DNA from 2 places in the Delftia sp. Cs1-4 genome. Region 2 is predicted to be linked to the other one. Evidence: predicted binding sites of a transcription regulator. Region 2 holds the regulator's gene; the other holds the start of a gene.

Region 1 (3,405 bases), 3.2 Mb from region 2:
CGCGGCATTCTGGTGCAGGCGCTTCAGGAAAACGGCTTCAACCGCACGGCCACCGCCGCGCGCCTGGGCCTGAGCCTGCGCCAGATCCGCTACCGCATCGACCGGCTGAACATCGCCCTGCCCGGCGATGCCAGCGCCGAGGCGGACGGAGGCGGCCATGGCGAGTCCTGATCCGCAGGCGCAAGCCACCCAGGCCCCGGCCTGGACCTGGCAAGGCGGCTGGCTGCAGCAGGCCCGCCACCTGCCCTCGCCCAACTTTGGCGAGCGCCCGGCCCAGGCGCTGGTCGATCTGGTCGTCGTGCACTCCATCAGCCTGCCCCCCGGCGAGTACGGCACGGGTGCGGTCCAGCAACTGTTCACCAACCAGCTCGACTGGGACGCCCATCCTTACTACCAGGGGATACGCGGCCTGGAGGTGTCGGCGCATTTCTTCATCACGCGCCAGGGCGAGGTCTGGCAGTTTGTGGACTGCGATGCGCGCGCCTGGCATGCAGGCGCTTCCTGCTGGCGGGGCCGCGACCGCTGCAACGACGACTCCATCGGCATAGAGCTCGAAGGCCTGGAGGGCCTGCGGTTCGAGCCGGCCCAGTACGCGGCGCTCGATGCCCTGTGCAACGCCATCGCGGCGCGCTACCCCGTGGCCCATCTCGCAGGTCATGAGCACATCGCGCCGGGCCGCAAATGCGATCCGGGCGCAGGCTTCGACTGGCACCGGCTGCGCGGGCTGCTGGCCCACCACCCAGCCACGGCGAACTGGCAGCTGCCGCCGGGCGCGGGCCAGCCCTCCACGTAAGCGCACACCCTCATCGCAGGCACCGCCAGATCTTGCGCAAAACCCCGCTTGTCCACAGGCAGAGGACAAAGGGTCTGTCAATCCAGAAAGCAACCGATGTGGCGCGCCAGGCGCACGCAGCGGCTGCCTGATCATTTTTTACAAATTCACGCATGTGTCGCAGCCCCACTGTCCATGGGGCTTTCAGCGGTCCGACCGGCGCAGGGCCAAGGCTGCCGCGGCTTGCGACGGACCATCGCCCGCAAGCCACGGCGCAGCGGGCCTTTGCTGCTATTGGCTTGTAGGTTGCGCACCCGTTTGGCGCAGCGCAAACAGCGGTTTTCCGGCCGTGAGTACCCCGTGTACATGAGACGGCGATACACTACAGGTAGTGCCCAGAAGCAAGCTGGACACCATATCTAGTGTTCACAAGCTGTGCACACCCTGTGAAAACGGTGTGTACATCCGACCCCGATTCCATCTCCCAGCAAGCCTGCCCCAAGTGCAGGTCCGCGTCCGTTCCATCCACAAACACCCGTTGAGGAAACTCATGCAAGAAGCACTGAATTCTTTGGCTCCCGCTGCGCACGGTGATGCTGCCAATCCTTCCTCCGCCCATCACCTGTCCGTGCAGGACGGCTACCAGATCATCCGCCGCAGCGGCGATGTGGTGCCCTTCACGCCGCAAAAGATCGCCGTCGCGCTGACCAAGGCCTTCTTGGCCGTGCGCGGCGCCCAGGGCGCGGCCTCCGCCAGCGTGCGCGAGACCGTGGACGAGCTGACCCAGGCCGTGGTTCGCGCACTGCTGCGCTCGCGTCCGGGCGGCGGCACCTTCCATATTGAAGATGTGCAGGACCAGGTCGAACTGGGCCTGATGCGCGGCGGCCACCACGACGTGGCGCGCGCCTACGTGCTGTACCGCGACCGCCGCAACCAGGAACGTGCCGAGCAAAAGAAGGCCGCCGAGGCCGCAGCGGTTGCCGCCGCCGCACCGGCGCCCGTGCTGCATGTGACCGACAACGGCCAGCGCGTGCCGCTGGACCAGGCCCGCCTGCTGGCGCTGATCGAGGCGTCCTGCCGCAACCTCAACGCCGATATCCAGGCCGCCCCCATCGTCGCCGAGACGCTGCGCAACCTGTACGACGGCGTGCCGATCGAAGAAGTCTTCAAGGCCTCCATCCTGGCCGCTCGCACGCTGATCGAGAAAGACCCCGACTACACCTACGTCACCGCCCGCCTGCTGCTGCACACGATCGTGCGCGAGGTCATGGGCCGTGACGTGCATCCGGCCGACATCCAGGCGGCCTACGCAGAGTACTTCCCCGGCTTCATCCGCAAGGGCGTGGACAACGAGCTGCTCAACCCCGAGCTGCTGAACTACGACCTGCCCCGCCTGGCTGCCGCCATCAAGGCCGAGCGCGACGAGCAGTTCGACTACCTGGGCCTGCAGACCCTGTACGACCGCTACTTCCTGCACGTGCGCAAGACGCGCATCGAGCTGCCCCAGTCCTTCTTCATGCGCGTGGCCATGGGCCTGGCGCTGCAGGAAGAGGACCGCAATGCACGCGCCATCGAGTTCTACGAGCTGCTGTCGTCCTTCGACTTCATGAGCAGCACGCCCACGCTGTTCAACAGCGGCACGCTGCGCTCGCAGCTGTCTTCCTGCTACCTGACCACGGTGCCCGACGATCTGGACGGCATCTATGAGTCCATCAAGGAAAACGCCCTGCTGTCCAAGTTCGCCGGCGGACTGGGCAACGACTGGACGCGCGTGCGCGCCCTGGGTTCGCGCATCAAGGGCACGAACGGCGAGTCGCAGGGCGTGGTGCCCTTCCTCAAGGTGGTCAACGACACGGCCGTGGCCGTGAACCAGGGCGGCAAGCGCAAGGGCGCCGTCTGCACCTACCTGGAGACCTGGCACCTGGACATCGAGGAATTCCTCGAACTGCGCAAGAACACCGGCGACGACCGCCGCCGCACGCACGACATGAACACGGCGAACTGGATTCCCGACCTGTTCATGAAGCGCGTCATGGAAAAGGGCCACTGGACCCTGTTCTCGCCCTCCGATGTCGGCGACCTGCACGACCTCTTCGGCGCCGCCTTCGAGCACGCCTACAAGGCCTACGAAACCAAGGCCGACAACGGCGAACTCAAGCTGTTCAAGCGCATCCCGGCCATGGACCTGTGGCGCAAGATGCTGTCCATGCTGTTCGAGACCGGCCACCCCTGGGTCACCTTCAAGGACCCCTGCAACGTGCGCTCGCCCCAGCAGCACGCCGGCGTGGTGCACTCGTCCAACCTGTGCACCGAGATCACGCTGAACACCAGCGACACCGAGACCGCCGTCTGCAACCTGGGCTCGGTCAACCTGGCGCGCCACATCGTCGATGGCGCCATCGACCACGGCAAGCTGCGCAAGACCATCACCACGGCCATGCGCATGCTGGACAACGTGATCGACATCAACTACTACGCCGTGCAGAAGGCCAAGGACTCCAACCTGCGCCACCGCCCGGTGGGCCTGGGCCTGATGGGCTTCCAGGATGCGCTCTATGAAATGCGCATCGCCTACGCCAGCGACGCGGCCGTCGAGTTCGCCGACCAGTCGATGGAAGCCATCTGCTACTACG
Region 2 (3,405 bases):
GAATATTTGCAATCCGATAGCTATATTTGTTATCGCCGGGCGATGGCTGCCTGCGCAATGCACCGCCGCCGCAGGCACGGCGCTTGCGGGCTACCCGGGCATAATCGTCGGCCTATGAGCGGCAACACCTTCGGCACCCTATTCACTGTCACCAACTTCGGCGAATCGCATGGCCCGGCCATAGGCTGCGTCATCGACGGCTGTCCGCCCGGCATGGCGCTGAACGAAGCGGATATCCAGCAAGAACTGGATCGCCGCCGCCCCGGCACCAGCAAGTTCGTGACCCAGCGCAACGAGCCCGATGCGGTGGAAATCCTCTCGGGCGTCTACGAAGGCCGCACCACGGGCACGCCGATCGCGCTGCTGATCCGCAATACCGACCAGCGCAGCAAGGACTACTCCAACATTGCGCAGAGCTTTCGTCCCGGCCATGCCGACTACGCCTACTTCCAGAAATACGGCATCCGTGATCCACGCGGCGGCGGCCGTTCCTCGGCACGGCTGACGGCCCCCACGGTGGCCGCTGGTGCCGTGGCCAGGAAGTGGCTCAAGGAAAAGTTCGGCACCGAGTTCCGCGCCTGCATGACCCAGGTGGGCGAGTTGTCCCTGCCCTTCGAGAGCTGGGAGCATGTGCGCAACAACCCCTTCTTTGCGCCGGTGGCCGATGTGTCCCAATACGAGGAATACATGGATGCGCTGCGCAAGTCGGGCGACTCCTGCGGCGCCGCGCTGCGCGTGCAGGCCAGCGGCATGCCGGTGGGCTTGGGCCAGCCGCTGTATGACCGCCTGGATGCCGACGTCGCCTACGCCATGATGGGCCTGAACGCGGTCAAGGCCGTGGAGATCGGTGCCGGTTTCGACAGCGTGGTCCAGCGCGGCACCACGCACGGTGACTCGCTGAGTCCCGAAGGCTTTCGCAGCAACAACGCCGGTGGCATCGTCGGCGGCATCAGCACGGGTCAGGACCTGGAAGTGCGCATAGGCATCAAGCCCACCAGTTCCATCATCACGCCGCGCGAATCCATCGACGTGCAGGGCCAGAGCACCGAGGTCATCACCAAGGGGCGCCACGACCCCTGCGTCGGCATCCGCGCAGCGCCCATCGCCGAGGCGCTGCTGGCCCTGGTGGTGATGGACCATGCGCTGCGCCACCGCGCACAGTGCGGTGACGTGGATTCGGGCCTGGCTCCCATCCCTGCCGCCGCGCCCTGAAAGCACTGCCAGGCACCAAAGAAAAAGCCGCCCAAGGGCGGCTTTCTTGCGTCCTGCCGGCCTGATCAGCCGGGATTGCGCACCTCATCCATGACGTTCTTGAAATCGTCCACATCCTCGAAGCTGCGGTAGACGCTGGCGTAGCGAATGTAACCGACCTTGTCGAGCAGCTTGAGCTCGCGCATCACCATCTCGCCCAGGCGGCTGGAGAGCACTTCGCGCTCGCCCAGGTTGCGCAGCCGCTCCTCGATGCGCTCGATGGCGGCATCGATCTGCTCTGTGCTTACGGGGCGCTTGCGCAGCGCGATCTTGAACGAGCCCAGCAGCTTGGCGCGCTCGTACTCGATGCGCCGCCCGTCCTTCTTGACGATGGCGGGAAAGCTGACCTCGGGCCGCTCGTAGGTGGTGAAGCGCTTGTCGCAGCCGCCGCACTGGCGGCGGCGGCGGATGAAGCCCCCATCCTCGGCCTCACGGGTCTCCACGACCTGGGTGTCCGGATGGCTGCAGAACGGGCACTTCATGGCAGGCCTCTATGCGTGCAACTCAGGCGCCGTAGACCGGGAAGCGGGCCGTCAGCTCGGCCACCTGGGCGCGCACGCGGGCCAGGTTGGCTTCGTCGGCGGGGTTCTCCAGCACGTCGGCCAGCAGGTTGGCTGTCAGGCGGGCTTCCTCTTCCTTGAAACCGCGCGTGGTCATGGCGGGCGTGCCCACGCGGATGCCGCTGGTCACCATCGGCTTTTCGGGATCGTTGGGGATGGAGTTCTTGTTGATCGTCATGTGGGCGGCGCCCAGCGCGGCTTCGGCCGCCTTGCCGGTGATGCCCTTGGCGCGCAGGTCCACCAGCATGACGTGGCTTTCCGTGCGGCCGGAGACGATGCGCAGACCGCGTGCCGTCAGCGTTTCCGCGACAACCTTGGCGTTCTTCACGACCTGTTCCTGGTAGGTCTTGAACTCGGGCGACAGCGCTTCCTTGAAGGCCACGGCCTTGCCGGCAATGACATGCATCAGCGGGCCGCCTTGCAGGCCGGGGAAGATGGCGCTGTTGATGGCCTTCTCGTGCTCGGCCTTCATCAGGATCACGCCGCCGCGCGGGCCGCGCAGGCTCTTGTGCGTGGTGGTGGTGACCACGTCGGCATGGGGCACGGGGTTGGGGTACACGCCTGCGGCGATCAGGCCGGCATAGTGGGCCATGTCCACCCAGAAGATGGCGCCGACTTCCTTTGCGATCTTGGCGAAGCGCTCGAAGTCGATGGCCAGGGCGTAGGCCGATGCGCCGGCCACGATGATGCGGGGCTTGTGCTCGCGCGCCAGCGCTTCCATCTTGTCGTAGTCGATGGCTTCTTCGGCATTCAGGCCGTAGGAGACCACGTTGAACCACTTGCCCGACATGTTCAGCGGCATGCCGTGCGTCAGGTGACCGCCTTCGGCCAGGCTCATGCCCATGATGGTGTCGCCGGGCTTGGCAAAGGCCATCAGCACGGCCTGGTTGGCCTGGGAGCCGGAGTTGGGCTGCACGTTGGCGGCTTCGGCGCCGAACAGCTTCTTGACGCGGTCGATGGCGAGCTGCTCGACCACATCGACGTTCTCGCAGCCGCCGTAGTAGCGCTTGCCCGGATAGCCTTCGGCGTACTTGTTGGTGAGCTGGGAGCCCTGGGCTTCCATCACGGCAGGCGAGCAATAGTTCTCGCTGGCGATCAGCTCGATATGTTCTTGTTGACGCAGGTTCTCGGCCTGGATGGCGGCAAAGACTTCGGCGTCGACCTTCTCGACGGTATTGGTGCGTTGAAACATGGCAGTCCTGTGAACTTGAAATTCCCTTGAGGCCAAGGGCTGCCCAGGCGAACGGCGGAACACTCCAGATCCCGCGTGCGCATGGAGGCTGGGCGGTACGCTCCCCGGTGGTTCACAGAAGGTGGTCCTTCTCGGGCCTTCTGCTGGTTTCCACGTCAGCGGCAGCGGTGCGTGAAGCGGCTGCGCCTATCGCCAGTTGCGTACCCCGCTAGTGTAGCTGAGCCGGTGGCGCCGAAGACCTGGCAGGGGCGTTGCAGAAGGCGTTTGCGTGGGCCACCTGCAGTTGGATCGGGCATGAAAAAAGCTGGCCTTGGCCAGCTGTGCACTCACTATGCCGGGAAGTCAGGCTACAGCGCCGGCTCCTGGGACTGAAGGGCCACCTGCTCGGAGCGGGCAGAGGTG

The links. The regulator NrdR, encoded in region 2, represses ribonucleotide reductase genes. The targets are predictions, from matches to a motif close to CACNANATNTNGTG.
Region 1: DELCS14_RS24870 (ribonucleoside-diphosphate reductase subunit alpha) is a predicted target of NrdR. The motif match lies at 1,184-1,197, and genes of this name have one in related genera.

Annotation. Positions count from the first base shown of each region.
Region 1 covers NC_015563.1:5,659,197-5,662,601, forward strand. The annotation lists gene DELCS14_RS24860 (sigma-54 dependent transcriptional regulator) at 1-171, shown strand, start outside; gene ampD (1,6-anhydro-N-acetylmuramyl-L-alanine amidase AmpD) at 158-793, shown strand; gene DELCS14_RS24870 (ribonucleoside-diphosphate reductase subunit alpha) at 1,323-3,405, shown strand, end outside.
Region 2 covers NC_015563.1:2,129,299-2,132,703, forward strand. The annotation lists gene aroC (chorismate synthase) at 115-1,212, shown strand; gene nrdR (transcriptional regulator NrdR) at 1,278-1,733, opposite strand; gene glyA (serine hydroxymethyltransferase) at 1,756-3,003, opposite strand; ZMP/ZTP riboswitch at 3,038-3,213, opposite strand; gene DELCS14_RS09480 (lytic transglycosylase domain-containing protein) at 3,351-3,405, opposite strand, start outside.